DNA from 2 places in the Streptomyces sp. JLSY215 genome. Region 2 is predicted to be linked to the other one. Evidence: predicted binding sites of a transcription regulator. Region 2 holds the regulator's gene; the other holds the start of a gene.
The links. The regulator HspR, encoded in region 2, represses chaperone genes until heat shock. The targets are predictions, from matches to a motif close to TTGAGNNNNNNNNNCTCAA.
Positions count from the first base shown of each region.

Region 1: the regulator HspR is predicted to act here: its motif matches at 9,499-9,517, upstream of lon (endopeptidase La).

Region 1 is NZ_CM185022.1:5,850,693-5,866,600, reverse strand. Features, by position in the region: gene AC5677_RS26380 (DUF742 domain-containing protein) at 1-294, opposite strand, end outside; gene AC5677_RS26375 (roadblock/LC7 domain-containing protein) at 368-856, opposite strand; gene AC5677_RS26370 (sensor histidine kinase) at 853-3,696, opposite strand; gene AC5677_RS26365 (protein phosphatase 2C domain-containing protein) at 4,325-5,170, shown strand; gene AC5677_RS26360 (MarR family winged helix-turn-helix transcriptional regulator) at 5,241-5,708, opposite strand; gene AC5677_RS26355 (lysozyme) at 6,044-6,922, shown strand; gene lon (endopeptidase La) at 7,059-9,476, opposite strand; gene AC5677_RS26345 (pentapeptide repeat-containing protein) at 9,588-10,421, opposite strand; gene AC5677_RS26340 (YfbM family protein) at 10,589-11,092, shown strand; gene AC5677_RS26335 (rhomboid-like protein) at 11,020-11,838, opposite strand; gene AC5677_RS26330 (spermidine synthase family protein) at 12,032-12,781, shown strand; gene AC5677_RS26325 (response regulator transcription factor) at 12,856-13,596, shown strand; gene AC5677_RS26320 (sensor histidine kinase) at 13,593-14,723, shown strand; gene AC5677_RS26315 (multifunctional oxoglutarate decarboxylase/oxoglutarate dehydrogenase thiamine pyrophosphate-binding subunit/dihydrolipoyllysine-residue succinyltransferase subunit) at 15,006-15,908, shown strand, end outside.
Region 2 is NZ_CM185022.1:4,125,641-4,141,548, forward strand. Features, by position in the region: gene AC5677_RS18405 (DUF2617 family protein) at 1-306, opposite strand, end outside; gene AC5677_RS18410 (hypothetical protein) at 666-941, opposite strand; gene AC5677_RS18415 (pyridoxal phosphate-dependent aminotransferase) at 1,120-2,313, shown strand; gene AC5677_RS18420 (YbjN domain-containing protein) at 2,415-2,951, opposite strand; gene clpB (ATP-dependent chaperone ClpB) at 3,068-5,716, opposite strand; gene AC5677_RS18430 (Uma2 family endonuclease) at 5,893-6,474, shown strand; gene AC5677_RS18435 (pyridoxamine 5'-phosphate oxidase family protein) at 6,532-6,936, shown strand; gene AC5677_RS18440 (hypothetical protein) at 7,434-7,838, shown strand; gene AC5677_RS18445 (heat shock protein transcriptional repressor HspR) at 7,942-8,397, opposite strand; gene dnaJ (molecular chaperone DnaJ) at 8,399-9,574, opposite strand; gene grpE (nucleotide exchange factor GrpE) at 9,620-10,294, opposite strand; gene dnaK (molecular chaperone DnaK) at 10,291-12,147, opposite strand; gene AC5677_RS18465 ((Fe-S)-binding protein) at 12,474-14,741, shown strand; gene AC5677_RS18470 (trypsin-like serine peptidase) at 14,899-15,705, shown strand; gene AC5677_RS18475 (GNAT family N-acetyltransferase) at 15,818-15,908, shown strand, end outside.

The sequences.
Region 1 (15,908 bases), 1.7 Mb from region 2:
GCTGAGCAGTACGCGGACCACGCCCAGCGGCATCTTGAGCAGCGCGGAGATCTCCGCGACGGAGCGCATCCGGCGGCACAGCTCGACGATCGCCCGCATCTCGGGCATCACGCGGTCGCCCCACCCACCGGAGGTCAGCTCACGCCGCTCCTCGGGTGCCTCGATCGCCGCCACGAACGTCTCGACGAGCAGGACGTGGCCGAACCGCGTCCGGCCGCCGGTGAGCGAGTACGGCCGTACCCGCGCGGGTTTTCTGTCCCCGCCGCGTTTCGGGAGTTTGGGGTTGCCGCTCATGCCGGAACCTCGCTTCGCCGGGCCTGGCGCCGGCCCGGTATGTGGCTCGGAAGGGCTCGCTCACTACGGTCGTTCACTGGGCGTTCTCCATCGACTGACGCAGTTCGGTGCGGAGTTCGGGGGTCAGGACATGGCCGGCCCGGCCGACGAAGAGCGCCATGTGGTAGGCGATGACGCTCATATCGCAGTCGGGGGTGGCATACGCGCCGAGCAGCGAGCCGTCGCTGACGGACATGACGAACAGGCTGCCGTCGTCCATCGCGACCATCGTCTGCTTGACCTCGCCGCCGTCCATCAGCTTCGCCGCACCGCCGGTGAGGCTGCCGAGCCCGGACACGATCGTGGCCAGGTCCGCGCTGGACCCCTGGGGGCCGTCGGCTCCCGGCTGTGCCTCGTCCGCGAGCCCCGGGTCGGAGGCCAGCAGCAGCAGTCCGTCGGAGGAGACCACCGCCACCGAGCGGATGCCCGGGACCTCATCGACCAGATTGGTCAGCAGCCAGTGCAGATTTCTCGCCTGACTGCTCAGCCCGTGTCCGTAACCAGCGGGCGCTTGCGCGTTCACTCGCGTGCCTCCTCGACAACGTGGCTCTCTCCCGGGGCCCCCGCTCCGTCGGTGTCGGTCTGTGGAATGGTCTGCTCCGCGGTGCGTTCCGCGATCTCGGCCTCGACCTCGCGGCGGCCGTCCCGCGCCCCCTGCTGGAACCCGCCGAGCCGGCGCCGCAGCGCATCGGCCGTGGCGGCGCCGCTCTTGCGCGGCGCGGCGGGTGCCGACTGCTGTGCCACGACCTTGGGCGTGCGCTTGGGCAGGCCGGTGGCGGTCCGCCGCTTCTGAGGAGATGCGGCGGGGGTCTCTTCGGCGTCCGGTCCGGCCGCCGCTTCCGCCGCCTCGGCGGGCGCCGCTTCGGCCGCCGCTCCGGTGGCGGGCGGCGCATCGGAGGACGGCTTGTCCGCGGACGGCGCGTCGGCGGAGGGCTCGTCGGCCTCGGGCGCGGCGGCCGGGGCCGGGGCGCCGTCGGCGCGGGTGTGTGCGTCCGGGCCGATGGCGTACGGGTCGTCGCCGGCGGCGGGCGCGTCCGTCGCCTCCGTGGGTGCCTGCGGCGTCTCGTCGGCGGGCCGGGTGTGCTCGCCGGCCCCTTCCGCGCCGGCCCCGGCCGCCTCGATGGCCCGCTCCGCGGCGGCCACCAGCGCATCGGGCTCGGCCCCGGCCGCGCCGCTCTCCGCATCCGCATCCGCTGCGGGCACCGGGGCCTCGGCCCGCGCCACCCGCGTCGGCAGGGCGTTGGAGTTCGCCTCGGCGACCGAGCCGGGCAGGCTCGGGGTGTGCGCCAGGTCCTGCGGCACGGTCGACGGCGTGGCACCGGCCGGCGACGGGCGGGTGGGCAGGATCGACTTGGGCAGGACGACGACGGCGGTGACGCCGCCCTGCTTCTGGTCGCGCAGCTGGACCCGTACGCCGTGCCGGGCGGCCAGCCGCACCACGACATAGAGCCCGAGGCCCAGCGCCTCGTCGATGGTCTCGGAGGCCGAGGCCGCGTCGACGTCGGCGAGCCGCTCGTTGAGCTCCGTCATGCGGTCGGGGGTCATCCCTATGCCCTCGTCCTGGACGGAGAGCATGACCTCGCCGCTCTCCAGCAGCCAGCCGGAGAGTTCGACATGGGCGTTGGGCGGCGAGAACGCGGTGGCGTTCTCCAGGAGTTCGGCGACCAGATGGCTGAGGTCGTCCGCGGCGAAGCCGGCGACCTGGGAGTGCGGGGGCAGCGACTGGATGTGCACCCGCTCGTACCGCTCGATCTCGCTGATGGCGGCGCGCAGCACGTCCAGCAGCGGTACCGCGCCCGGATGGCTGTTGCCGTGCTGTTCGGCGCCCGCCAGGACCAGGAGGTTCTCACTGTTGCGGCGCATCCGCGCGGCGAAGTGGTCCAGTTTGAAGAGGGTGTCGAGGCGCTCCGGGTCCTGCTCGCTCTCCTCCAGCGACTCGATGACGGCGAGCTGGCGCTCCACCAGGCCCAGGGTGCGCAGCGAGAGGCTGACGAACCGCCCGTGCACGCCGGAGCGCAGCGCCGCCAGCCGCTCGTTGAGGTCGGCGATCTCCTGCTTGAGTTCCGCGGCCTGGTCCTGGAGCACCTCGCGCTCGGCGACCAGCCGCTGCCGGCCGCCGACCAGCCGCTTGCGTTCGCCCGCCAGTTCCTCGTTCTTCTGCGCCAGCTCGCTGACCTGGGCGTGCAGCGCGTTGACGGACCGTACGGCGGCGGCGAATTCGTCGTCGCGGCCCTTGTAGGTGATGGGCTCCTCGTGACCGGGGTCCTCGGCGAGCCGCTTGGCGCCGATGCGCAGCGCGGCCAGCGGCTGGGTCATCGTGCGGGCGGCCCAGATGCCGGCGCCGACGGCCAGCAGCAGGCACAGGCCCTCCAGTCCGATACGGACCTCCAGCGCCGTCACATCGTCGTCGCGCAGGGTGCTCAGGCGCTCGATGTCGGCGGTGGCCATCCCGGACTCGACGCCGCGGATCAGCCCGACCCGGGCGGTGAGCGTGGACTGCACCCGTCGGCGGTTGAGCCGCAGATCGGTGGCGTCCAGGCGGGGCTGGTCGGTGAGGCGGGTCAGATAGCGCTCGGCGGTGGTGACGTCGCCGCCGGTCACGGTGCGGTCGTAGTGCTCCCGGGCACCGTCGCTCGCGGCCTGCGCGAAGTCGCCCAGGGCGCCCTGTTCGCGCAGATGGGCCACCTGGGCGGCGGCGGTCAGCCGGGGCTGCGGGCCGCCCGCGCCCAGTGCGGCGAGCAGCAGGCCGCGGGTGCCGGCGGCCTGGTCGGCGGCGCGGCCGAGGGCGGGCAGCGCACGGGTGTCGGCGTCCGCGGCGTCCGCGCGGGCGGGCAGTCCGCGGGCGATGTCGTCGCTGATCGCGCCGAGCGCCTGGACGACCTCGGTGTAGGCGGCGTAGGTCTCCTCCGGCGTGCCGGGCCCGGTCAGCGCCTCGTGACGGGTCTGCTGGAGCCCGGCCAGGAGCTTTTCGGCGGCGGCGAACACCTTGGTGTCCCCGGAGGCGTCGTTGGCCTCCTGGCGCAGCTCCTTGATCTGCCGGTCCACCCGGTCGCGCTGGGAGGCGGATTCCGCGCTCTCGGCGCCGGCCCGGGTGCCGGTGGCGGCGGCGCGGGCCCGGGTGCCGGTGGCGCCCGGCGTGCCGAGGGTGCGGGTGCCGCGTCCGGCCGCCACATACGCGGTCATCGCGTCACGCTCGTCGGCCAGGGAGTGCGCGAGCGCGATGGCGCGCGCGTTCAACTCGGCGAGGTCGACCAGCTGCTGGGAGGTCTGGGCGTTGTCGGCCGCGGTGCCGACGGCGGGGGCACCGGCCCCCAGGACGGCCGCGGCGACCACCGCCACGGCCCCGACAAGGCGGTTGCGCACCCGCGCGGGACGCCGTCCCGTGGAGCCCGCACCGTCGGCCGTCGTGCCCGGCCCTGCGCCTGTGCCCGGTCCCGAGCCCGTGCCCGGCCCCGAGACCGAACCGGCCGGTGAACCCGGCTTCCCTGCGCCGCCCCGAAGCCGCTTCATCCGCACCGCTGCTCGCATTCCTGTCTCGCCTACGCACGCCGTGTGGCGGCGCCGACCCGGCTCATTTCTCCGCCCGCGGAGGAGACCTGTGCGAAACCGCAGCAGCGCACACTTCCGCGAAGGAGAAACAGCCCGGCTCTGCGCGTCGCGACGAACGTCATGGCCCCGCCCCATGATCCGGGCATCGACCATTCCACCGGCACCGCGCAGTGGCTCGGCAACACATGCCCGGCCACCTGAAGGAGTGAACATCAATCGGAGTTTGACCATCAACCTGCGTGCGTCGGCGGTTGCGGCTGCAACCCGGCGCAATCCCGAGACAGGTTTGGAGATGCGCCCCGGTCCTGGAAGGATGCGCGCCCGCACCCGCCCGGCACCCCGGGCCCCGCCCTCGGTACGGCGCCGGCCTGCCCGTACGCCCGCACCGCCGTGGCCGCCCGGCGCCGACGCCGGATCCGCCCGCTCCGGCAGACTTTTCCGTATGCGCATCGAACTCGCCTCCGAGCCCGGCGACCCCCAACGCCCAAACGAGGACTACGCATCGGTCGCCCTGCCCGCCGACGGGCAGGGCGGAGTCCTGGTGCTGCTGGACGGGGTGACACCGCCGGAGGGGGACTACGGCTGCCGCCATTCGGTGCCGTGGTTCACCGCGCGACTGGGGGGCGCAATGCTCGAACTGTCTGGTTCACACCGGGATATGACGCTCACGCAGGCGCTCGCCGCGGCCATCTCCCGGACGGCCGACGCCCATCGGGCCTCCTGTGACCTTTCTCACGTCCGCACTCCGCAGGCAACTGTCGTCGCCGCGCGGTGGTCCGGGGACACCGTCGAGCACCTGGTGCTGTCCGATTCCGTGCTGCTTCTGGAGCACCCGGACGGATCGGTACATCCGGTGCTGGACTCCCGGCTGGACGCACTGCCCCCGGCCGTCCGCGCCCGGCGGGACGCCGTACGGGCACTGCCCCGCGGCTCCGCCGAACGCGCTGCCGCGGGCCGGGAGTACGGCCGGGCGGTCGAGGCGCTGCGCAACGCCGAGGGCGGCTTCTTCACCGCGGCGGCGGATCCGGCGGTGGCCGGGCGCGCGGTGACGGGCAGCACCCCGCGCTCCGAGGTCCGCTCGCTGACCGCGCTGAGTGACGGCGCGGGCCGCTGGGTGGAGGTTTTCCGCGAGGGGTCCTGGGACCGGTGCGCGGAGCTGGTCGCGGGGCAGGGGCCACAGGCGCTGATCGACCGGGTCCGGGCGGCGGAGGCGGCGGATCCGGAGGCGACGGCGTATCCGCGGGGGAAGGCGCGGGACGACGCGTCGGTGATTTTTGTGGCGCCGTGACAAATTTCCGTGGCGCGGCGGCGCCGACGGGCCCCGGCGCCGTGCCGCCGGCCGGCGCGGCGGCGCCGCGTCAGCCCTCGTCCCCTTCCTGTTCCGCGTTGAGGCGGTGCAGGAGGCGGGCCAGCTCGGCGACCTCGGCGCGGTCCCAGGCGGCGAGGTTGCGGGCGTAGCGGGCGCGGCGGGCGGTGCGGACGCGGTTGAAGCGCTCGTGGCCCTCGTCGGTGATGCGTACCAGGACCGCCCGGCCGTCGGCGGGGTCCGGTTCGCGGGCGACGAGTCCGAGCTTTTCCAGGGCGTGCAGCTGGCGGCTCATGGTGGCCTTGCCGACGCCGAAGAAGGCGGCGAGTTCGGTGGCGCGCTGAGCCCCGGCGTCGGCCAGCCGGAAGAGCAGGCCGTAGGCGGCCGGCTCCAGATCGGGGTGGACCTCGCGCGCCAGCTCCCCGGAGGAGGCTCGGGCCCGGCGGAGGAATACCGCCAATTCGCGCTCCAGGGACAGGAATACGTGGTCCACACCAGTTTGTTCGCCGTCCGCCGTCATTCCGTCGGCTCCGGTGTTGTGCACGTCAGGGCCCTTTCCCGCTTTCCTTGCCTGAAAGTTTCTTTCGCCGGCGGCCGAAGCCGCAGCTCGGCCAGTATTTCGCAGGATTAGACCAACGGCAGCCCCGTCCCCCTCTTTTGTCACGCTGGTCTACGCGCGTATCGTCCTTTGTGGCATGGCCACACCAAGTGGGTAGCAAGTAGGTACGCAGGTAAGCACGCAGCCAAGTACGAGTGTCATGCCGGCCGATCCTTCTCTTCGGACGACCCCTCAGGTCACTCGACCTTCCCCCCTCAGGTCACTCACCTGGATCCTCGAGATCTACGGAGGCACGTATGCCCGTGCTCAGATCCGGCTCCCCTCACTCCCGCCCCCTTCCCCACCGCCCGGCCCGTTCCCTGGCGACCGTGGCCGGGATCCTGGTGGCGGTCCTCTCCCTCCTGCTCGGCGCTTCCGGCACCGCTGGTGCCGCGGCCCCCGGGCGCGCGACGGAGCCCACCCACCCCGAACAGGACTGGGCCGGCTCCCAGATCGCCAAGCACGAAGGGGCCACGACCGGTATCGCCGCGTCGTCGTCCTCCCTGGCGGCGTCCGTCGAGGGCGTGGACGTCAGCAGCCATAACGGCAATGTCGCCTGGTCGACGCTCTGGAACAGCGGGGCACGGTTCGCGTACGTCAAGGCGACCGAGTCCACGAGCTACACCAATCCGTACTTCGCGCAGCAGTACAACGGCTCCTACAACGCGGGGATGATCCGTGGCGCGTACCACTTCGCCACCCCCAACACCTCCAGCGGCGCCGCCCAGGCCAACTACTTCGTCGACCACGGCGGCGGCTGGTCCAAGGACGGCAAGACCCTGCCCGGGGCGCTCGACATGGAGTACAACCCCTACGGCTCGACCTGCTACGGGCTGAGCGCGGCGGGGCTGGTGAACTGGATGAAGGACTGGTTCGCCACCTACAAGGCGCGCACCGGCCGGGACGCCGTCATCTACACCTCCACCAGCTGGTGGAAGCAGTGCACCGGCAACTCCGCGGCCTTCGGCAGCATCAATCCGCTGTGGGTCCCGCGCTACGGCTCCTCGGTCGGGGAACTCCCGGGCGGCTGGGGCTTCCACACCATCTGGCAGTACACCTCCAGCGGCGCGACGGTCGGTGACCACAACCGCTTCAACGGCGCGCTGGACCGCCTGCAGGCCCTGGCCAACGGCTGACGGCCCCTTTTTGCGCCTAAGCCGGCGCCGCTCTCGCGGAGGTGGCCGGGCGCCGTTGGGGTTGCTCAACCGATGGTTGCGGTGCGGTGGGGCGGCCGGTCCCTGGTGGGAGGGACCGGCCGCCCCACCGTCATGCTCACGCCGCCACCGGCACCTCCGGCGCGGAGCCCTGGGAGGCCGGCACCAGCGCCAGCTCCAGGACCTGGCGGACGTCCGAGACCGGGTGCACCTCGAGGTCGTCGAGGATCTCGGCCGGTACGTCGTCCAGGTCCGGTTCGTTGCGCTTGGGAATGACCACCGTGGTGATCCCGGCACGGTGCGCGGCGAGCAGCTTCTGCTTGACGCCGCCGATGGGCAGCACCCGGCCGGTGAGGGAGACCTCGCCGGTCATCGCGACGTCCGGGCGGACCTGGCGGCCGGAGAGCAGGGAGGCCAGGGCCGTGGTCATCGTGATGCCCGCGCTGGGGCCGTCCTTGGGGACCGCGCCGGCCGGGACGTGCAGATGCACCCCGCGCTCCTTCAGATCGCCGACCGGAAGCTCCAGTTCCGCGCCGTGCGAGCGCAGGAAGGAGAGCGCGATGTGCGCGGACTCCTTCATGACGTCGCCGAGCTGGCCGGTCAGCTGCAGGCCGGACGCACCGGTCTCGGGGTCGGCGAGCGACGCCTCGACATAGAGCACATCGCCGCCCGCGCCGGTGACCGCGAGGCCGGTGACCACACCGGGCACCGCCGTGCGCCGCTCGGCCGGGTCCTGGGCGGACTCCGGGGTGTGGTGCGGCCGCCCGATCAGCGGGCGCAGCTCGTCCACGCCGACGGTGAACGGCAGCTCCCGTTCGCCCAGTTCGTGCTGGGCCGCGACCTTGCGCAGCAGCCTGGCGACGGCCCGTTCGAGGTTGCGTACGCCGGCCTCGCGGGTGTACTCGCCCGCCAGCTTGCGCAGCGCGGCGTCCTCCAGGGTCACCTCGCCGGACTCCAGGCCCGCCCGCTCCAGCTGACGCGGCAGCAGGTGGTCCCGGGCGATGACGACCTTCTCGTCCTCGGTGTAGCCGTCCAGCCGGACCAGCTCCATCCGGTCGAGCAGCGGCTCGGGGATGGCTTCCAGGACGTTCGCCGTGGCCAGGAAGACGACATCGCTGAGGTCGAGCTCGACCTCCAGGTAGTGGTCGCGGAAGGTGTGGTTCTGCGCCGGGTCCAGGACCTCCAGAAGGGCGGCGGCCGGGTCGCCCCGGAAGTCGGAGCCGACCTTGTCGATCTCGTCGAGGAGGACGACCGGATTCATGGAACCGGCCTCCTTGACGGCGCGGACGATCCGGCCGGGCAGCGCGCCGACGTAGGTGCGGCGGTGGCCGCGGATCTCCGCTTCGTCCCGTACGCCGCCGAGCGCGACCCGGACGAACTTGCGGCCCATGGCCCGCGCGACGGACTCGCCGAGCGAGGTCTTGCCGACTCCGGGCGGCCCGACCAGCGCGAGCACCGCCCCGCCGCGGCGGCCCCCGACCAGCCCCAGCCCCCGCTCCGAGCGGCGCTTGCGCACCGCCAGATACTCGGTGATCCGCTCCTTGACGTCCTCCAGACCGGCGTGGTCCGCGTCCAGGATCTCCTTGGCGCCGGCGATGTCGTAGGCGTCCTCGGTGCGTTCGTTCCAGGGCAGTTCGAGGACGGTGTCCAGCCAGGTGCGGATCCAGGAGCCCTCGGGGCTCTGGTCGCTGGACCGCTCCAGCTTGTCGACCTCCTTGAGGGCGGCCTTGCGGACGTCCTCGGGCAGCTCGGCGGCCTCGACGCGGGCGCGGTAGTCGTCGCCCTCGTCCTCGGGATCGCCGTTCAGCTCGGCGAGCTCCTTGCGCACCGCCTCCAGCTGCCGCCGCAGCAGGAACTCCCGCTGCTGCTTGTCGACGCCCTCCTGGACGTCCTTGGCGATGGACTCGGCGACGTCCTGCTCGGCGAGATGCCCGCGCAGGATGTCGGTGGCGGCCTTGAGCCGGGCGACCGGGTCGACGGTCTCCAGCAGCCGGACCTTCTGATCGGTGGTCAGGAACGGCAGATAGCCGGAGTTGTCGGCGAGCGTGGAGACGTCGTCGATGCCCTGCACCCGGTCGACGACCTGCCAGGCACCGCGTTTCTTCAGCCAGCTGGTGGCCAGCGCCTTGTATTCGGTGACGAGTTCGCCGACCGAGCCGGGCAGCGGGGCGGGCACCTCTTCGGCGACGGTGGCCCCCTCCACCCACAGCGCGGCGCCGGGCCCGGTCGTGCCGGAGCCGATCCGCACCCGGCCGAGCCCGCGGATCAGCGCGCCCGGGTCGCCGTCGGACAGCCGCCCGACCTGCTCGATGCGGCCCAGCGTGCCGATCGCCGCGTAATTCCCGTCGATCCGGGGCACAAGCAGCACCTTCGGCTTGTTACCCGAAGAGCCCGAGTCGGCGGCGGCCTGCGCGGCCTCCACCGCCGCCCGTACCTCCGCGTCGGACAGGTCCAGGGGCACCACCATGCCCGGCAGTACGACCTCGTCATCGAGGGGCAGCACGGGCAGAGTGAGCGGTGTGGACGTCGATGCCATGATCTCCCCTTCGGCAAACAAGTTGAGCTTTACTCACTCAATGCAAGGGGCCCGGGAGATGTTCCCCGTCGTCCGTTCGCTGTCAGCGATCAGCCGCGGCGGCCGCTCCCGCTACCAGTGCGCCGGACGGCTCAGGGCGGCCGGCAGCCTGGTGGCGGCGTCACCCTTGGCAGCGTTGAGCTGGGACTGCGTCAGGAAGATGCTGCCGGTGAGGTCCGCGCCGCGCAGATCGGCGTCCCGCAGGTCGGCGCCGATCAGATCGGCGGACCGCAGATCGGCGCCCTGGAGGTCGGCGGCGATCAGACACGCCCCGCGGAGATTGGCGCCCCGCAGCGCGGCGCCCTTCAGCCGCGCCCCGATGAGATCCGCCCCGCGCCGGTCCTTCTTCTTCCCCGGCACCTTGGCCCGTACGAGCTCGCTCGTGCGCAGCAGCAGCGCATTGACCTCGCCCCGGTGCGCGGGCATGTCCAGCCCGGCCAGCTCCTGGGCGGTGCCGTGGGTGAGGCGCTCGGTGGCGTCGAGCGCACTGCGCAGACCGGCGTGCACCGGGCGGGCGTCGGGCAGGGTCAGCGCCTCGGCCAGGTACCAGAGCAGCTCGTGCAGCTGCCGCATGACGGGGAACGCCTCGAACATCTCACGCGCCGTTCCCGGTGCCCGGCGCCAGTCCTGGCCGCCGAAGGTGACCTGCGAGACCTTCTGGCCCGCCCCGAAGCAGTCGAAGACGGTGCACCCGGAGAAACCGCGCTGCCGCAGATCGGCGTGGATCCCGCAGCGGAAATCCTTCTGGAGGTTCCGGCAGGGCGTGCCGGCCTCCTTGTCGACCGCGAAGTCCGACGAGGCCGCGAACGGCAGCGCCACGCAGCAGAGCCCGAAGCAGCTGCCGCAGTCGGATTTCAGGCCGAGTGCGGCGGGGTCGGGCACGGGGTATTCCTGGGCGCGGGACAAGGCGGGTGAACTCCTGTTGCGGGGTGGGCAAGGGGCCGCGGCACGCGGTGACGCGATGGCCATTGTCCCAGTCGACGGAGGATTCCTGGCCGGAATTGATCCCCGCACGCGCGGGCCGCTGCGTCGGGTGCCCGGCGTTGTCAGTGCCCGCTCCTAGCATCCGGACCATGAGCATGATCGGAGAGTACGCACGGGTCACGGCCGCCGAACTCGACCGGGCGACCGGGGCTCCCGAGTGGGCCTTGAAGCTGGTCAGCGGACGGTGGGAGGCGGCCGGAGAAGCCGTGGAGGAGCCCGGCGAGGCGCGCTGCCTCGACATCGACAAGGCCTGGGACGCCCTGGGCTTCCTGTTGCGCCGTACGGGCTTCCCGGTGGACGTCGTCCATGGCGAGGAGGCCATAGCGGACGCCGAGGACTGGGGGTACGGGCCGCCCCGCTATCTCACCCCGGCCCGGGTTCAGGTGGCCGCCGAGGCCATGACCCGGCTGTCCGGCGCGAGCCTGGTCTCGGGCGTCGCCCCGGCCGAGCTCGCCGAGGCGGAGGTCTACCCGGCCATCGTCTGGCGGCGCGGCGAGTCCCTGGACTATGTGAGCGGGCACTACGAGCGGCTGCGGCAGTTCTTCCGTGCGGCGGCGGACGAGGGGGAGGGGATGCTGATCTGGCTCGGCTGAGCCACCCGCCGGTCCCGCCACCGGCGCAGCAGCGGCCGGCTCGCCACGCCGAGGGTGAGCGAGAGCAGATGGCCCCAGTCGGTCATCGGGTCGGCGTAGGCGAGCAGGCCGGCGATCACGAAATAGCCGGCGCCGGCCAGCAGCGGCCAGCGGCACCAGGCCGGGAGCAGCCCGGCGAGCGCGCCGATGCAGGTCATCACGCCGAAGCTGATGCCGTAGTCGAGGCGCTGGAGGGAGCTGTCGGGCAGCTGCCCGGCGGCGACCGCGAAGCCGACCGGGAGTTCGGTGGCGAGGGTGGCCAGCGCATGGCCGCCGAAGAAGACGGCGGCGGTGCGCAGGCCGCCGATCCGCCGCTCCAGGGCGGTGAGGGTGAAGAGGAAGGCGAGGGCGTAGCCGGAGGTCAGACCGCCCGCGATCCAGAGGGCGGAGGCGACGAGCACCAGGAGCGGGGCCTGCGCCAGATGGACGATGTCGGTGCTGGAGCCGCGGAGCAGCTCGGAGACCAGGGTGGGGTCGGCGTGCGCCGCGAACAGCGAGGTGGCGGCGAGGACGACGGCGTAGCCGAAGGTGAAGGGGGTGCCGGTGGGGGTGGGCAGCAGCCGCCAGGGCCGCGGGCGGCGGCCGGACGGTCCCGTTCCGCCGCGGGGCTCCGCCGGGGCCTCGCGGCGCTGCCGCGGAATGCCCGCGAGGGCGCCCGGCCGCGCGGTGTCGGCCGGCCTGCCGCCGACGGTGTCCACCCAGCTCATACGGCGAGCCCCCTTCCGTCCCGGAGTACGTTCGCGACCACCCTGCACGCTCAACCCATGAGTGAGCTGTGGAGGTGAGATGCATCACTCCGCTCAACCTCGATGAGAAGTCTCACGTTGTGCGCGAAACGCCCGACCGCCCCTTCCGCAATCGGTTGGACCGGCGCCGCCGCCGTCGCCCAAGATGGCCCGCATGGCTCCCGTTCCTTCGCACCAGACGGCCGACGCCCCGTTCGACCAGGAGGCACCGCGCACCCTCGACCGCCGCGAAGGCCCTTATGGAGAAGTCGTGTTGCGGCAACGGGGCGGGGGACCCGGCCCCGGCGGGACCGGGGAGGAACCCGCGGTCTACGAGATCATCGCCAACGGCTGTTTCCTGATGGACACTTCCGACGGCCGCTCCGAGCGACTGCTGATGGATGCCGCCCTCGACGCCCTCCCCGCCGGCCGGCCGCGGCCCGCGGTCCTGATCGGCGGCCTGGGCGTCGGGTTCTCGCTGGCGCGGGCGGCCGCCGAGCCGCGCTGGGGCCGGATCACCGTGATCGAGCGGGAGGACGCGGTGATCGACTGGCACCGTACGGGCCCGCTGTCCGCCGTCTCGGCCGACGCGCTGGCCGACCCCCGGACCGAGATCGTGCACACCGACCTCGTCGGGCATCTCCACGGCGGCGGCGCCCCGTTCGACGCCCTGTGCCTGGACATCGACAACGGCCCCGACTGGACCGTCACCGACGACAACACCGGCCTCTACTCCCCCGCCGGTCTCGCCGCCTGCCACGCCCGGCTGACGCCCGGCGGAGTGCTCGCCGTATGGTCCGCCCAGCCGTCGTCCGCTTTCGAGCGGGCACTACGGAATGCCGGATTCATTGGGGTACGCACGGAAGAAATCCCCGTTGCCCGAGGTGTCCCCGACGCGGTGCATCTTGCGCGCAAGGGCGCGTAGCCGACAGTGACGGCATGGCTTTACGCTGCTGCCCAGTAAGACGCGACCACGCAGGGGCAATGCAGGGGCGGGCGATGGACCAGACTCAGACAACCCAGGGCGGCACCACCGCGGCCACGCCGGGCGCCCAGCGCCGGGTGCTGGTCGTGGAGGACGACCCGACGATCGTCGACGCCATCGCGGCCCGGCTCCGCGCCGAGGGCTTCCAGGTGCAGACGGCCACGGACGGCCCGGCCGCGGTGGACACCGCCGAGGCCTGGCAGCCCGATCTGCTGGTCCTCGACGTGATGCTGCCGGGCTTCGACGGCCTGGAGGTGTGCCGCCGGGTCCAGGCCCAGCGGCCGGTGCCGGTGATGATGCTCACCGCGCGCGACGACGAGACCGACATGCTGGTCGGCCTCGGGGTCGGCGCCGACGACTACATGACCAAGCCGTTCTCGATGCGGGAGCTGGCGGCGCGGGTGCACGTCCTGCTGCGCCGGGTGGAGCGGGCCGCGCTGGCCGCGCACACGCCGCGCAGCGGGATCCTGCGGCTGGGCGAGCTGGAGGTCGACCACGCGCAGCGCCGGGTCCGGGTCCGGGGCGCGGATGTGCACCTCACCCCGACCGAGTTCGATCTGCTGGTCTGCCTGGCGAACACCCCGCGCGCGGTGCTCTCCCGTGAGCAGCTGCTGGCCGAGGTGTGGGACTGGGCGGACGCCTCCGGCACCCGGACGGTCGACAGCCACATCAAGGCGCTGCGCCGCAAGATCGGCGCCGAGCGCATCCGCACGGTCCACGGCGTCGGCTACGCCCTGGAGACCCCGTCCGCATGATGCGGCGAAGGCGGTGGCGGATCCCCACGCGGGGCCTGTGGGAGCGGATCTGGGAGGGGCTGCGGCCGCTGGATCCCTACCGCTCCGTCAAGGCGGCGCTCGGTGCGCTGGTCATCGTCTCGGTGATCATCACCACGCTGCTGGTGTTCGTGGCGATCGCCTCCGCGACCGAGCTGCGGGTGATCACGGTCTTCTCGATCATCGCCTCGCTGCTGATCACCCAGTTCGTGGCGAACAGCCTGACGGCGCCGCTCGACGAGATGACGGACGTCACCCGGGCGATGGCACACGGTGACTACTCGCGGCGGGTGCGCTCCGAGCGGCGGGACGAGTTCGGGGACCTGGCGGATGCCTTCAACCGCATGGCGGCCGACCTGGAGGCGGTGGACACCCACCGCAAGGAGCTGGTCGCCAATGTCTCGCACGAGCTGCGCACGCCCATCGCGGCGCTGCGGGCGGTGCTGGAGAACGTCGTCGACGGGGTCTGCGAGCCGGATCCGGAGACGATGCGCACGGCGCTGAAGCAGACCGAGCGGCTGGGCCGCCTGGTCGAGCACCTCCTGGACCTGTCCCGGCTGGACAACGGCGTGGTGCCGCTGCACGCCCGGCGCTTCGAGGTGTGGCCGTATCTGTCCGGGGTGCTCAAGGAGGCGAACATGAGCCGGAGCGCCTCGACGCTGGCCGGGGTGACCGGCTCGAACACCCACACCCGTACGGACGTCCATCTTCACCTCGACGTCTCGCCGCCGGAGCTGACCGCGCACGCGGACGCCGAGCGGCTGCACCAGGTCGTGGCGAATCTCATCGACAACGCGATCAAGCACAGCCCCCGGCACGGCCGGGTCACGGTGCACGCGCGGCGCGGCGAGGGGCCGGAGAGCCTGGAGCTGGAGGTGCAGGACGAGGGCCCCGGGATCCCCGCGTCCGAGCGCTACCGGGTCTTCGAGCGGTTCAACCGCGGCGGTCCGGCACCGTCCGGTCCGGGCAGCGACGGCGGCACGGGCCTGGGCCTGGCCATCGCCCGCTGGGCGGTGGATCTGCACGGCGGACGCATCGGGGTGGCCGAATCTCCTCGTGGCTGCCGGATCCGGGTCACTCTTCCGGGGCTGGAGTCGGCCCGGAGCTGACGCCCGGCCGGGGCCGCTGACGTAGGGTCGAAGGCGGACGCACCCATTCCGGGCTCATTCCGGGCTCATGCCGGTCTCCGCCAAGGGGTGCGACCGCGGTGAGTCGTACCCGCACGCGGGCAAACTTCGTGTGTTTCCCGCCAAGTCAAGCGCTGAAACCCGTCGAGGAATGTGACGTGCGCGACGAGTGGCCCTCCCGGACTGCACCAAAGGTCACAAGAGGCGTAGCCTTTATTCCCGCTGTCCACCACCTTTAGGAAGCGGAAGAGGGCGGTTGCCGCCGTGTCGCTACAGTCCCCCAACAGTGCGAGTGTCTCGAGTGACCAAGAGGGGCAGGGCAAGAACCCTGCTGCCGCTTTCGGTCCGAACGAGTGGCTCGTCGACGAGATCTACCAGCAGTACCTCCAGGACCCGAACTCGGTAGACCGAGCCTGGTGGGACTTCTTCGCCGATTACAAGCCGGGCGCCACCGCGCCGGGCCAGCCGGCGGAGGGAAATACTCCCGCTCCGGCCGCCCCGGCCCCGTCCGCCCCGGCCGCGCCGCCTGCGCCCCCGGTCGCGAAGCCGGAGACCCCGGCCGCCCCGGCCCCGGCGAAGCCGGCCGCCAAGGCCCCGGCCGCCCCGGCCAAGCCGGCCGAGAAGCCCGCGCCCGCGAAGCCCGCCGCGGCGGACGTGACCCCCGACGGTCCCGAGTTCGTCACCCTGCGCGGCCCGTCCGCCGCCGTTGCGAAGAACATGAACGCCTCCCTGGAACTGCCGACGGCCACGTCCGTCCGCGCCGTCCCGGTGAAGCTGCTGTTCGACAACCGCATCGTCATCAACAACCACCTCAAGCGCGCCCGCGGCGGGAAGGTCTCCTTCACGCACCTGATCGGGTACGCGATGGTGCAGGCCCTCAAGGCCATGCCGTCGATGAACAACTCCTTCGCGGTGAAGGACGGCAAGCCGACGCTGGTCAAGCCGCCGCACATCAACCTCGGCCTGGCCATCGACCTGGTGAAGCCGGGCGGCGAGCGCCAGCTGGTCGTCGCCGCCATCAAGAAGGCCGAGACGCTCTCCTTCTTCGAGTTCTGGCAGGCCTACGAGGACATCGTCCGCCGGGCCCGCGACAACAAGCTGACGATGGACGACTTCACCGGAGTCACCGCGTCGCTGACGAACCCGGGCGGCATCGGCACCGTCCAT
Region 2 (15,908 bases):
GAAGGAGCCGCACGACAGCGTCTCCACATGGGCGGCGAATTCGTACTCCCAGTCGCCCAGTCGCTTGGCCACACCGAGCGGCAGCGGCGTACTGCTGCCCGGCATACACGCGACGGTCTCGGAACACGTACCGCGTTCCTCCTCCAGAAGCACCTGATGAGAAGCCCCTAGCAGCCTCAACTGCACCTGAGCGTCGTCGAGTTGAAGGTCCAGCACCGCCAGGGCCGGCAGGGGTTCCCTGCCCAGGGCCCAGGCGAGATCGGAGGCACGGGTATCGGTGTACGCCGTTTTCAGGGTGGTGAGCATGGGTCGGCTCCGCAACACGCAGTGGATGGTGGGCCGGCCCGCCCGAGAAGGATCAGGGATGTACGACTGCCTGCCGGCTCGTGCCCACGTGGGATGCGAGAACTGGGGGATTCTCTTATGAAGAGGGAATCACGGATGGCAGGTCGGCCACAGCCGTTTTACCCATCTTCGATGGGTTTCCATCCCCTAGAGGGCCCCGCAGTTCAGTTGTTCAACAGCCAAGCGCCCGGCGGATGTTGACCATCAGGTCGCGGTCCGCCGGGCGCATATGCGGTCAAGCATGAGCCGTATGCATGTGTGCTGCATGTGTGCTGCATCTACGCAGCTGGGAAGGTGCCTGACGGTCGTTCCGAGGGCGCTCAGGAGCCCCCGCCACCGCCGCAGCCGCCGCCCCCACCGCCACCGCAGCCGCCACCCCCGCAGGAGGAGCCGCCGCCGCAGCCGCCGTGGTGACCACCATGATGGCCGCCGCTCGATCCGCAGCTGCTGCCGCCGCCACCGGCTGCCCACCAGCTGCTGTTCGAGCCCGAGTAGTCGCGGCGCCGCTTGCTGTAGCTCCCCCCGGGCCGGGCCGCCAGGGACACCAGCCCCACGACCACAAAAACGATCACGATGAACACCACGGCACCCATCATCTGCCCCACACTCCTCTCGTTCCCCCGAAGCGAGGCATCGCTCCGTCCGGCGCCCCGTGCGCCGCTGGCCGCCCTCGCCGGCGGCCGTCCATGTCTGTTGTGCGGGACTGATGCCCGGGGCCTTCGAAGCCCAAAGCACAGTTGAGGAAGTCCAGAGGTTCGGCGGAGGATGGCGCGCATGGACCGACCGCTGCTCAATCGCCGCCTCGCCGAATTCGGCACCACGATCTTCGCCGAGATGTCCGCACTCGCCGTACGGACCGGCTCCATCAACCTGGGCCAGGGCTTCCCCGACGCCGACGGCCCGGAGGAAGTCAGAGAGGCAGCGGTCCGCGCGCTGCGCGACGGCCGCGGCAACCAGTACCCGCCCGGCCCCGGCATCCCCGAACTGCGCAACGCCGTCGCCGCCCACCAGCAACGCTTCTACGGCCACCGCGGCCTGTCCTACGACCCCGACACCGAGGTGCTGGTCACCGCGGGCGCGACGGAGGCGATCGCCGCGTCCCTGCTGGCGCTGCTGGAGCCCGGCGACGAGGTCATCGCCCTGGAGCCGTACTACGACTCCTACGCCGCCTGCATCGCCATGGCCGGCGGCCGCCGCGTCCCCGTCACCCTGCGCCCGGACCCGTCAACCGCCTCGTACCACCTGGACCTCGACGAGCTCCGCGACGCCGTCACCGACGACACCCGCCTCATCCTTCTCAACACCCCGCACAACCCCACCGGCACCGTCCTCACCCACGACGAACTCGCCGCCGTCGCCGAACTGGCCGTGGAGCGCGACCTCCTCGTCATCACCGACGAGGTCTACGAGCACCTGGTCTTCGAGGGCGAGCACACCCCCCTCGCGTCGTTCCCCGGCATGCGCGACCGCACGGTCACCATCTCGTCCGCCGGCAAGACCTTCTCCTTCACGGGCTGGAAGGTCGGCTGGGTGACGGCCACCCCGCCGCTGGTGAGCGCCGTCCGCTCGGCGAAGCAGTTCCTCACCTATGTCTCCGCCGGCCCCTTCCAGTACGCCGTCGCCGAGGCCCTCGCCCTCCCTGACAGCTACTACACGGCCCTGCGCGACGACCTCCGCGCCAAGCGCGACATCCTCGCCACCGGCCTCACGGACGCCGGCTTCCAGATCTTCCGCCCCTCCGGCACGTACTTCATCACCACCGACATCCGCCCCCTCGGCGCCGCACTGTCCCACGAGGGCGACGGCTTCGCCTTCTGCCGCGCCCTCCCCGAGCGGGCCGGCGTCGTCGCCATCCCCAACGCCGTCTTCTACGACCACAAGGACCGGGGCGCGCCGTACGTGCGCTTCGCCTTCTGCAAGCAGGAGGAGGTCCTCCGGGAGGCGGCGGAACGGCTGCGGAAGCTCTGAGCGGCGGACGCCGGGCCCTCGACGCGGGCCCCGGAGCACGACGCGGGCCCCGGAGCCGAAGCTCCGGGGCCCGCGCAGCCGGGAAATCGAGGGTGCGGGGCTCAGGCCTCGCCGTCCCCCGGCTTGTCGTCGGAGTCGCCTTCGATCTCGGCTTCGAGGCCGAGCTGCTCGACGAGCCACTTGTCGAATTCGATCGAGGCGCGAACCCAGCTGACCGTGCTCGACACAAAGTGCTCGAGCGAGACACCGGTGCCGATCAGCATCGATGCCTCACCGATCAGACGGACCGTGCCGTCGTCGTGGGTGTGGGTGTAGGCCTTGGGCCACAGCGTCCGGCGGTTCCAGTCGTCGATCGCCTCCAGCAGCTTCGACTTGTCGTCGATGCCGTGGGCGCGGTCGTAGAACGTGCGGACGGAGAAGATCTGCTGCTCCTCCTCGCCGCGGAACATGAAGTACGTGCGGAACTGCTCCCACGGGGCGGCGAGGTCACCCTCCTCGTCGACTACGTACTTCAGCTCCATCTGGTCGAGGAGCTGCTTGACCAGGTCCTGGTCAGGCACGACGGGACCATCAGGCCCCGACGGCTCGGGTTCGGGCTGGCCCCCGAAATTCGGAATCGAGGACGGGTCGATGCTCACCGTGGAATTCCCTTCGTATGGTCCCTGCCATCCTCCCCCACATCCGCCCCGTCCTGGCAACCCCGGACGCGGCGGATGCGGGCAAGGTGTCGGTCAAGCCGCACGGTCGTCCCTGGTCAGGCCGTACCCTGCCGGACCGGCTCCACCGACAGCCGATCACCGTCCACATCGACCCGCACCGTGTCCCCGTCGAGGACCTCGCCCGCCAGGATGGCGCGGGCGAGCTGGTCGCCGATGGCCGTCTGGACCAGGCGCCGCAGGGGGCGGGCGCCGTAGGAGAAGTCCGGCGCCGGGGCGTCGAGGACCGGCTCCTGCCCCAGCCACGCGAGCCAGGTCAGGGCCCGGTCGGTGACGTCCAGGGTGAGGCGGCGGCCCGCCAGACGGCGCTGGAGGTGGTCGAGCTGGATCCGGGCGATGCGCTGGAGCTGGTCGGTGCCCAGGGGGTGGAAGACCACCACGTCGTCGAGGCGGTTGAGGAACTCGGGACGGAAGGACGCCCGGACCGTCTCCAGCACCTTTTCCTTCCGCTGTTCCTCCTTGAGGAGGGGGTCCATGAGGAAGGCGGAGCCGAGGTTGGAGGTGAGGATGAGGATGGTGTTGCGGAAGTCGACCGTCCGGCCCTGGCCGTCCGTGAGGCGGCCGTCGTCGAGGACCTGGAGAAGGACGTCGAAGACCTCGGTGTGGGCCTTTTCGACCTCGTCCAGCAGGATGACGCTGTAGGGGCGGCGGCGGACGGCCTCCGTGAGCTGGCCGCCCTCCTCGTAGCCGACGTAGCCGGGCGGGGCGCCGACCAGGCGGGCGACGGAGTGCTTCTCGCCGTACTCCGACATGTCGATACGGACCATGGCCCGCTCGTCGTCGAAGAGGAAGTCGGCAAGCGCCTTGGCCAGCTCGGTCTTGCCGACGCCGGTCGGGCCGAGGAAGAGGAACGAGCCGGTGGGACGGTCCGGGTCGGCGATACCGGCGCGGCTGCGGCGGACCGCGTCGGAGACCGACCGTACGGCCTCGGCCTGGCCGATCAGCCGCTTGCCGATCTCGTCCTCCATGCGCAGCAGCTTCTGGGTCTCGCCCTCCAGAAGGCGGCCGGCCGGAATGCCCGTCCAGGAGCCGACCACGTCCGCGATGTCGTCCGGGCCGACCTCCTCCTTGACCATGGATTCCTTGCCGCCCGAGGCGCCCTTGGACGCCTCCTGCTCCGCCTCCGCCGCGGCGGCCTCCTCCAGCTCCCTTTCCAGGCTGGGGATTTCGCCGTACAGCAGCTTGGAGGCGGTGTCGAAGTCGCCGTCCCGCTGGGCGCGCTCCGCCTGTCCGCGCAGCTCGTCCAGCTTCTCCTTGAGCTCACCGACGCGGTTGAGCCCCTGCTTCTCCTTCTCCCAGCGGGCGGTCAGCCCCCGCAGCTCCTCCTCCTTGTCGGCGAGGTCCTTGCGGAGCTTCTCCAGACGCTGGACGGAGCCGGCGTCGGTTTCGTTCTTGAGGGCCAGCTCCTCCATGCGCAGCCGGTCCACGGCCCGCTGGAGCTCGTCGATCTCCACGGGCGAGGAGTCGATCTCCATACGGAGCCGGGAGGCGGCCTCGTCGACGAGGTCGATGGCCTTGTCGGGCAGGAAGCGGGAGGTGATGTAGCGGTCGGAGAGGGTGGCCGCGGCGACCAGCGCGGAGTCGGCGATCTGCACCTTGTGATGGGCCTCGTAGCGCCCCTTGAGCCCGCGCAGGATGGCCACCGTGTCCTCGACGGTCGGCTCGGCGACCAGCACCTGCTGGAAGCGGCGCTCCAGCGCCGGGTCCTTCTCGATGCGCTCGCGGTACTCGTCGAGGGTGGTCGCGCCGACCATCCGCAGCTCGCCGCGGGCCAGCATCGGCTTGAGCATGTTGCCCGCGTCCATGGACGAGTCGCCGCCGGCGCCCGCGCCGACGACGGTGTGCAGCTCGTCGATGAAGGTGATGATCTGGCCCTCGCTGGACTTGATCTCCGCCAGGACCGTCTTCAGGCGCTCCTCGAATTCACCGCGGTACTTGGCGCCCGCGACCATCGCGCCCAGGTCGAGCGCGACCAGCCGCTTGTTGCGCAGCGACTCGGGGACGTCGCCCTTGACGATGCGCTGGGCCAGCCCCTCGACGACGGCGGTCTTGCCGACGCCGGGCTCACCGATCAGCACCGGGTTGTTCTTCGTGCGGCGGGACAGCACCTGCACCACACGGCGGATCTCGTGATCGCGGCCGATCACCGGGTCGAGCTTGCCCTCGCGGGCGGCCGCCGTGAAGTCCGTACCGAACTTCTCCAGCGCCTTGTACGTGCCCTCCGGGTCGGCATTGGTCACCCGCTGCCCGCCCCGGCTCGCCTCGAACGCGGCCAGCAGCTTCTTGGCGCCGGCGCCCTGCTGCTCCAGCAGCTCACCGGTGCGGCCGCCCTTGGCGGCGATGCCGATGAGGAGGTGCTCGGTGGAGACGTAGGCGTCACCGAGATCGCGGGCGCGCTGCGTGGCGTCCGCGATGGCGGACAGCAGGTCGCGGTCCGGCTGCGGGGGCGCGACGGTCGAACCCTGGACGCTGGGCAGCCCTGCCAGCTGACGCTCGGCACCGTTGCGCAGCGCGGCGGCATCGGCCTCGACGCTCGCCAGCAGGTCCATGATGTTCTCGTTGTCCTGCCCGGCCAGCAGCGCGAGCAGCAGATGCGCGGACGTCATGTCCGCGTGACCGGCGGTGACCGCCCGCTCATTGGCGGCGGCCAGCGCCTCCCGGCTCTTGTTGGTCAGCTCGGCTTCCACGGCCCGGTGTCCTCCCTGTGTGCTGTTCCGATACGTCTTGCTGGTTCCAACGTGCGATAAGTTGAGTCTATTCCACTCAAGGCTGTATCTCACGCCTACGGGTGAACGAGGGCGAACGCACCTTCGCTGCCGACCACAGCCGGTAACACTGGCCTTCGACCACGAGGAGGTGCAGCATGACGGCTATGGCGCACGAGCCCCTGCACACGCAGGACGACACCCTCCTGGAGGGCTTTCTGGCCCTGGAAACTCCGACCGGCTTCAGGGCCGAGCTCATCGAGGGGGAGATTGTTGTGACACCGCCACCGGACGGCGATCACGAGGACTACCTGAGCACGGTCAACCGGCAGGTGCTACGGGAGTCGGCAACCGACATGGAATGGTCCGGCCACAAGGGACTCGTACTGTCCGCAGCGGACAACCAGCCCGCTGACCACGTGATCCCCGACGCCACCATCGCGCCGCGCGCCCGGCGGATCTTTCGAGGCGCGCCTCCTTGGATGCCCAGCGACGGCGTCGCCATGGTCGTCGAGGCGACATCGACCAGGCCCCGTAACGACCGCGAGGGCAAGAGGCGCGCCTACGCCCGCGCCGGTATTCCGCTCTACCTCCTCGTCGACCGCGACAGGTCCACGGTGACGCTGTTCAGCGAGCCTTCCGCAGAAGACTACGTGGGCAGCACCACAGTTCCCTTCGGCAAACCCGTCCCCCTCCCCGCCCCCTTCTCCTTCGGCCTGGAGACCACCGACTTCCTCTGACTCTCATTTCCGCAACGGCCCGCAAGCCCTGAGGAACGCGGGCCTACCCTTGCCCCCATGGCCCACGACCTCAACGCCCTCACGCCCGAGTACCTCGCCTTCTGGGGCGAGTACCTGATGCCGACCCTGACCACGCTGCGTACGAACGGGACCCCGCATGTCGTCCCGGTGGGCGTCACCTACGACGCCGGGCAGCGGATCGCGCGGATCATCACGCGCAAGGACAGCACCAAGGTCAAGAACATCCTCGCCGCCGGCGCCGCCGGCGCCGCCGTCGCGGTGTGCCAGGTGGACCGCGGCCGCTGGGCGACGCTGGAGGGGATCGCCCGGGTGCGTACGGATGCCGAGTCGGTGGCCGACGCGGTGAGCCGGTACGCCGAGCGGTACCGCCGTACGCCGGAGCCGAACCCCGACCGCGTCATGATCGAGATCGCCGTGACCAGGGCGATGGGGCGGGCCTGAGCCCCATACGGACCCCACACTGCCCTCGTACGGACCCCCGCACGGCCCCCGTACGGACGACCCACGGACACTCCCCGGGACATCCCCCGTCCGGGCCTGGCCGAAAACGGACGCTCCGCGCCCGCCATCTTGTCTTCACCTGGTACCCAGGAGAAGAGAAACGGCAGGCACCGAGCAGGAATGGAACAGTTCCGCACCCAAGCGGACCTTCTCGGCCCTCCTTCGAGCACAAGACGGCAGCTGGAGGCCCGCATGGCGCAGGTGCTGTGCACCGCAACGACCGTTCCCCGGCCTGTTCCCCGCCGCCCGGCAGTCACCCCTCCGCACCCACGCGCGGAACTCTGCCCCCGGTGCGGCGGCCAGCTCGCCATCAACCAGGACGGCTGGAAGATCTGCCACGCCTGCGGCTATGCCTCGCCGCCCGGTACCGCCCCTCCACCCCGGGGCGTCTGCGGGGGTATCGTCGCCCCCACAGTCGCCACGCCCCGGAGGGCACGATGAACCCGGTCCGAGTGACGGCGATCGCCTGCCTGATGCCGCTGTCCGAGCTGGACGAGGATCCGTTCCTGGTCGACGACCGCAGTCAGCACGACATGTGCAAACAGTGGGCGGCAGCCCGTGATTACCGCCTGACCTGCCGGCTCAGCCTGCATCAGCTGCGCGCCGACCACAGTGCGCTGTGGAGCGATGTCGAGGACGGCCTGGTCGATGTGTTCGTGGCGCCCAACCGCCGGGCGCTGGAGAACGCCATCGACGGGGCCGATGAATTCAGCGCGCGCTGCGCTGCGGCGGGCGTACGCCTGGAGATCGCCGACCTCGACGAGCCGGTCTACACCCTGGCGATGAAGTCGCATGTGCACCGGCGGCTGTCGATGCCGACCGCCGGATACAACGGCTGCTGAGGCCCCGTACGGACGACGATCCGCAGGGACCACGATCCGCACGGACGACGAAGGGCCGGGGTGCATCGCACCCCGGCCCTCGTCATGCCTACGGCCAACGGCCCTACTCGGAGCGCTTGTTGGGCCGCCACACCACCAGCGCGCTGGTCTGCTGCACATCCTGATACGGCACCAGATCGCGGCGGTACGAGGCATGCACCGCCGCCTCCCGCTGCTGCATCGCGCTGGCCGCGCCCTCCAGGGCGCCCTGCAGCTCGGCGACCCGCTGCTGAAGGGCCGCGACCTGGTTCTCCAGCTCGATGATGCGCTTGATGCCCGCGAGGTTGATGCCCTCGTCCTGGGACAACTGCTGCACCGTACGGAGGAGTTCGATGTCCCGGGCCGAATAGCGGCGGCCCCGCCCGGCCGTGCGGTCGGGCGAGACCAGCCCCAGCCGGTCGTACTGGCGCAGGGTCTGCGGATGCAGGCCGGAGAGCTGAGCCGCGACGGAGATGACATACACCGGCGACTCTTCGGTCAGTTCATATGGGTTACGACGCTGCCCGCCCCGGCTGTCCATCTCAAGCTCCCTTCGCGGCCTGGAACAGCTCCGCCCGCGGGTCGGATCCCGCGGTCGCCTCGCGATAGTTCTCCAGCGATTCCTTCGCCTTGTCGCTCAGGTCCCCGGGGACCTGTACCTCGATGGTGACCAGCAGATCGCCCCGAGTGCCGTCCTTACGGGCGGCGCCCTTGCCCCGGGCGCGCATGGTGCGTCCGTTGGGGGTGCCGGCCGGCAGCTTCAGCGTGACCGGCGGGCCGCCCAGCGTCGGCACCTTGACCTCGCCGCCCAGCGCGGCTTCCGGGAAGGTGACCGGCACCGTGACGGTGAGGTTGTCGCCCTTGCGGCCGAAGACCGGATGGGCATGGACATGCACGACGACATACAGATCGCCCGCCGGGCCGCCCTGCTCGCCCGGCCCGCCCTTGCCACGCAGCCGGATGCGCTGCCCGTCGGAGACGCCGGCGGGGATGCGTACCTGCATGGTGCGGGCGCTCGTTGCGCGTCCGCTGCCCTTGCAGACCTCGCAGGCGTCCTGGGCGATCAGGCCCCGGCCCTTGCAGTCGGCGCACGGGTCGGTGAGCGAGAAGCCGCCGCCCGCGCCCCGGCTGACCTGGCCGGTGCCGACACAGGTCGGACAGACCCGCGGCGTACCGTTTTTGTCGCCGGTGCCCGCACAGGACTTGCACGGCTCCTTGCTGGACATCCGCAGCGGGACCGTGGCCCCGTCGACCGCCTCGGTGAAGCTCAGCGTCACCTCGGACTCGATGTCCTGTCCGCGCCGGGGCTGCGTACGGGTGCCCGCGCCGCCCCGGTTGAACAGGCCGCCGAAGACGTCCCCGAGGCCGCCGCCGAAGCCGCCGCCACCCTGGCCCCCGCCCTGGGAACCTCCGAAGAGGTCACCCAGGTCGAAGTTGAAGCTGCCACCGCCGGCGCCGGGGCCCGGCCGGAAGCCGCCGTTGCCGAACAGCGCCCGCGCCTCGTCGTACTCCTTGCGGCGCTTGGGGTCGCCTAGGACGTCATTGGCCTCGGAGATCTGCTTGAAGCGCTCCTCGGCCTTGTCGTCGCCCTTGTTGGCGTCCGGGTGGTTCTCGCGGGCGAGCTTCCGGTACGCCTTCTTGATCTCCGCTTCGGTGGCGTCCTTCGGGACGCCGAGGACCTTGTAGTAGTCCTTCTCGACGAAGTCCTTGGTGCTCATCCCCGACGTCCCTCCTTCCGCGCGATTTCCTTGTGTGTCCCCACGTCAGCCCTCTTCCGGGCCACCGCTCTCCTCGTCCGAGGCCTTGGCGCCCTTGGCGTCGTCCTCGGATCCGGACTTGGCGCTCTGCGCACCCGGCTGCGGCTCGGCAACGGCGACCCGCGCGGGGCGGATCGTTCGCTCACCGATGCGATACCCGGGCTGCAGGATCGCCACGCACGTGGTCTCCGTGACATCCGGTGCATACGAATGCATCAGTGCCTCGTGGATCGTCGGGTCGAAGGGCTCGCCCTCCTTGCCGAACTGGGTCAGACCCAGCTTGGCGACCACGGCCTCCAGCGATTCGGCCACCGACTTGAAACCACCGACCAGTTCGCCGTGCTCGCGGGCGCGGCCGATGTCGTCGAGGGTGGGAAGGAGCTCGGACAGGACGTTCGCCGAGGCGATCTCCTTGACCGTGACCCGGTCCCGTTCCACCCGACGGCGGTAGTTCTGGTACTCCGCCTGGAGCCGCTGGAGGTCCGCCGTGCGCTCGTTGAGCGCCGAACGGGCCTGGTCCAGCTGCGCCGTCACGGCCACATCCTGGATGCTTTCGTTGGCGTCCCCGGCCGGGGCCGAGCCCGCCTTGTCGGCGGACCCGGCCTCCTGCGCCGCGTCTTCGGGAGCGGCGTCAGAGGGGACGTCAGGCTTCTCGTCGAAGCCCGGGGTCTCCTCCGTCACGCGGCACCGTCCTTCTTGGGCTTCTCGTCGTCGACGATCTCGGCGTCCACGACGTCGTCGGCGGCCTCGGCCTGCTCACCGGCGGGGGCGCCCTCGGCACCACCGGCGGCCTGCGCGGCCTGGGCGTCGGCGTACATGGCCTGACCCAGCTTCTGCGAGACGGCCGCGACCTTCTCCGTGGCGGTGCGGATCTCGGCCGTGTCCTCGCCCTTGAGCTTCTCCTTCAGCTCGCCGACGGCGGTCTCGACCTCGGTCTTCACCTCACCGGGGACCTTGTCCTCGTTGTCCTTGAGGAACTTCTCGGTCTGGTAGACCAGCTGCTCGCCCTGGTTGCGGGCCTCGGCGGCCTCGCGGCGCTTGTGGTCCTCGTCCGCGTACTGCTCGGCCTCCTGGCGCATCCGGTCGACCTCGTCCTTCGGCAGCGAGGAGCCGCCGGTGACGGTCATCTTCTGCTCCTTGCCCGTGCCCAGGTCCTTGGCGGTCACGTGCATGATGCCGTTGGCGTCGATGTCGAAGGACACCTCGATCTGCGGGACGCCACGCGGGGCCGGCGGCAGACCGGTCAGCTCGAACATCCCGAGCTTCTTGTTGTACGCCGCGATCTCGCGCTCACCCTGGTAGACCTGGATCTGCACGGACGGCTGGTTGTCCTCGGCCGTCGTGAAGATCTCGGACCGCTTGGTCGGGATCGTGGTGTTGCGCTCGATGAGCTTGGTCATGATGCCGCCCTTGGTCTCGATACCGAGGGACAGCGGGGTGACGTCCAGCAGGAGGACGTCCTTGACGTCACCCTTGAGGACACCGGCCTGGAGGGTGGCGCCCATGGCCACGACCTCGTCCGGGTTGACGCCCTTGTTGGCTTCCTTGCCGCCGGTCAGCTCCTTGACGAGCTCGGCGACGGCCGGCATACGGGTCGAGCCGCCGACCAGGACCACGTGGTCGATCTCGGACAGGTTGATACCCGCGTCCTTGATGACGTTGTGGAACGGCGTCTTGCAGCGCTCGAGGAGGTCCGCGGTCAGCTGCTGGAACTGCGCCCGGGTGAGCTTCTCGTCCAGGTGGAGCGGGCCCTCGGCGGAGGCGGTGATGTAGGGCAGGTTGATCGAGGTCTCGGTGGACGAGGACAGCTCGATCTTCGCCTTCTCAGCGGCCTCACGCAGGCGCTGGAGGGCCATCTTGTCCTTGGACAGGTCGACGCCGTGGCCGTTGCTGAACTGCTTGACCAGGTACTCGACGATGCGCTGGTCCCAGTCGTCACCACCGAGGTGGTTGTCACCGTTGGTGGCCTTCACCTCGACGACGCCGTCGCCGATCTCCAGCAGCGAGACGTCGAAGGTGCCGCCACCGAGGTCGAAGACCAGAATGGTCTGGTCTTCCTTCTCGAGGCCGTAGGCCAGGGCGGCCGCCGTCGGCTCGTTGACGATGCGCAGGACGTTCAGGCCCGCGATCTCGCCGGCCTCCTTGGTGGCCTGGCGCTCGGAGTCGTTGAAGTAGGCAGGAACGGTGATGACCGCGTCCGTGACCTTCTCGCCCAGGTACGACTCGGCGTCACGCTTGAGCTTCTGCAGGATGAAGGCGCTCATCTGCTGCGGGTTGAAGCCCTTGCCGTCGATGTCGATCTTCCAGTCGGTGCCCATGTGGCGCTTGACCGACCGGATGGTCCTGTCGACGTTGGTGACCGCCTGGCGCTTGGCCACCTCGCCGACCAGCACCTCGCCGTTCTTGGCGAAGGCGACAACGGACGGCGTGGTCCTGGCGCCCTCGGCGTTGGTGATGACGGTGGGCTCACCGCCTTCGAGAACACTGACGACGGAGTTCGTCGTGCCCAGGTCGATGCCGACCGCACGTGCCATTTCAATTCCTCCAGCTGACTTGAGTGGAACAGGCTCAAGAGTGCAACACCGAGGAAAACCTGTCAACAGAGCTGAGTCGAGTCCGCTCAACTTTTATACGGGCCTTATCCTCACCAGCGCGTATGCAAGGACGTCGGCGCGGCGGAAAGGGTTGCCCGACGCCCGATACGGCACCGAGGGTTGCCTGCGCGACGCAGATCACCGGCTGGGCGGCTTCATGGGGCGGCGGATACTGGGTACTCTCAGCGCAGACCCGAAAAGTTACCGCTTAGTAATCGCAGTAATTCCCAGTAGTTCCCCGCTCTCGCAGGCCCGAGGAGCCATCCATGCAACTCGCCGCGATCATCGTGTCGCTGGTCCTCATCGTGGTGGGCGTCGCACTGTTCGTCCGTGCCATCGCACAGATCTACCGCTATGTGAAGCTCGGCCAGCCCGTGCCCGCCGGCTCCCGGACCAACGACCCCACGCAGCGCACCGTCACCGTGGTCAAGGAATTCCTCGGCCACACCCGCATGAACCGCTGGGGCGTCGTCGGAGTGGCGCACTGGTTCGTGGCGGTGGGCTTCTTCTCACTGCTGCTGACGATCGTCAACGCCATCGGACAGCTCTTCAAGGCCGACTGGATCCTGCCGATCATCGGTGACTGGACGCCGTACAACATCTTCGTCGAGTTCCTCGGCACCATGACGACGCTCGGCATCCTGACCCTGATCGTCATCCGGCAGCTGTCCAAGCCGAACAAGGCGGGCCGCAAGTCCCGCTTCGCCGGCTCCAACTTCCGCCAGGCGTACTTCGTCGAGGCCGTCATCCTCATCGTCGGCGTCTGCATCTTCATGCTGCACGCCCTGGAGGGCGCCCAGCACCACGTGGACGGCTACGAGGGCTCGTTCTTCATCTCGTACCCGGTCGTCTCGTGGCTGGAGGGCATGGACGTCGCGACGCTCCAGAACCTCACGTACTTCTTCGCCGGCCTGAAGATCGCGACGTCCTTCATCTGGATGATCACGGTCGCCCTGAAGACCGACATGGGCGTGGCCTGGCACCGTTTCCTGGCCTTCCCCAACATCTGGTTCAAGCGGGAGTCGGACGGCGATGTGGCGCTCGGCGCGCTGCAGCCGATGACCAGCGAGGGCAAGGCGATCGACTTCGAGGACCCGGGCGAGGACGACCAGTTCGGCGTCTCCCAGGTCGAGCACTTCTCCTGGAAGGGCCTGCTCGACTTCTCCACCTGCACCGAGTGCGGCCGCTGCCAGTCGCAGTGCCCCGCCTGGAACACCGGTAAGCCGCTCTCCCCCAAGCTGCTGATCATGGCGCTGCGCGACCACGCACACGCCAAGGCCCCGTACCTGCTCGCGGGCGGCGGCAAGACCGTGGAGGGCGAGGAGAAGGCGACCGAGGAGCAGCTCAAGGACGTCCCGAAGGCCGCTCTCGAAGAGGCCGAGCGCCCGCTGATCGGCACCCTCGAAGAGAACGGCGTCATCGACCCGGACGTGCTGTGGTCCTGCACCACCTGCGGCGCCTGCGTCGAGCAGTGCCCGGTCGACATCGAGCACATCGACCACATCGTCGACATGCGCCGCTACCAGGTCATGATCGAGTCCAGCTTCCCCAGCGAGGCCGGCACGATGCTGAAGAACCTGGAGAAGAAGGGCAACCCCTGGGGCCTGGCCAAGAAGCAGCGCCTCGCCTGGACCAAGGAGGTCGACTTCGAGATCCCGGTCGTCGGCCAGGACGTCGAGGACCTCACCGAGGTCGAGTACCTGTACTGGGTCGGCTGCGCTGGTGCCCTGGAGGACCGCGCCAAGAAGACCACCAAGGCCTTCGCGGAGCTGCTGCACATCGCGGGCGTGAAGTTCGCGATCATGGGCGGCGACGAGAAGTGCACCGGTGACTCGCCCCGCCGCCTCGGCAACGAGTTCCTCTTCCAGCAGCTCGGCGCGGAGAACGTCGCGACGCTGAACGCCGCCTTCGGCGAGGACGACGAGGACGAGTCGACGAAGAAGCCCAAGTCGTCGAAGAAGATCGTCGCCACCTGCCCGCACTGCTTCAACACCATCGCGAACGAGTACCCCCAGCTGGGCGGCGAGTACGAGGTCATCCACCACACGCAGCTGCTCCAGCACCTCATCGACGAGGGCAAGCTCATCCCCGTCACCCCGGTCGAGGGTCTGATCACGTACCACGACCCCTGCTACCTGGGCCGCCACAACAAGGTCTACACCCCGCCGCGCGAGATCATCGCCAAGGTGCCGGGCCTGCGGAACGAGGAGATGCACCGCCACAAGGAGCGCGGCTTCTGCTGCGGCGCCGGCGGCGCCCGGATGTGGATGGAGGAGCGCATCGGCAAGCGCATCAACAACGAGCGCGTCGATGAGGCCCTCTCCCTCAACCCGGACATCGTCTCCACCGCCTGCCCCTTCTGCCTCGTCATGCTCACCGACTCCGTCAACGGCAAGAAGAACGACGGCAAGGCGAAGGAATCCATCCAGGTCGTCGACGTCGCCCAGCTCCTGCTGGACTCCGTCAAGACCCCGGTCGACCCGACGGGCGACACGGAGTCCGAGGACGCCCCGGAGCCCGAGCCGGTGAAGTAGCACCGCTCGCTCGCCGATACGGCCGGTCCCGCTGCGCGCGGGGCCGGCCGTCGGCATTGCGGGACAGGGAACCCGTCCCGCCCTCCCGGCCTCTTGGCAGGAAGGGCGGGAATGCCGCTCCGCACCATCGGGCACACGGCAGGACACGACACACCCCATGCACACGCACACCCCCCGTCCCCTTCGCGCCCGCCTCCTGGCCACCCGCCTGCCGGCCGCCCTCCTCCTGGCGGCCCTCCTCGCCGGGTGCGGCTCCCCGGCACCGTCGCGCCCGGCCGCCGGCCACCCCTCGCGCCTTCCCTTCGTCGGCGTCCTCACCAGCGACAACGACCACTGGTGCACGGCGAGCGTGGTCGACAGCCCCCGGGGCAATGTGATCGCCACGGCGGCCCACTGCGTGTATTTCCACAAGGAGGACAAGGAGGACGGCTACGAGCCGGGGCTCTTCGACGGCGATCTGCGCTTCGCTCCGCAGTTCTCCGGAGCCGCCCCCGGCCGCTACCCGTACGGGAAGTGGAAGGTCACCGCCATCCACGTCGGCACCCTGTGGAAGGACGACAACGACGACCGGGGCGACTACGCGTTCCTGACCGTCGCCCCCGACAAGGCGGGCCGCAGCCTCCAGGACGTCGTCGGCGCCGCGGCCCCCGACTGGTCCTCGTCCGCGCGCCGCCGGGTCACCGTCATCGGCTACCCCGACGAGGACCACAACCCCCGCAACCGCCCCGTCTCCTGCACCACCCGCACCCGCCGCGACCCCGACGAGCCGTACATGGTCCGCATGACCTGCCCCGGCTTCTGGCCCGGCACCAGCGGCGGCCCCTGGCTCGCCGACCACGGCGGCGCCGCCCGGCCCGGCCGGCTCATCGGCGTACTGAGCGGCGGCGACACCGACCGCGAGTCGGTCGCCGTGCTCTTCGACCGCCGCGCCCGCGCCTTGTACGAGCGGGCCGCACGGGCCTGACGGGGCATCATCTTCAACACGCCCCGGCCGACGGGCACTTCCTCACCCGCCGCCCCTTCGCACCCACCGGAATCCGGTTGCCCCCGGCCCGCCCCGCCCCAACCATGACCCCATGGACGCCGCCCCCGTACCTCCCGCCCCGCCCCTCCGCATCCGCCCCGCCGCCCCCACCGACGCCCCCGGCATCGCCGCCCTCCACCAGG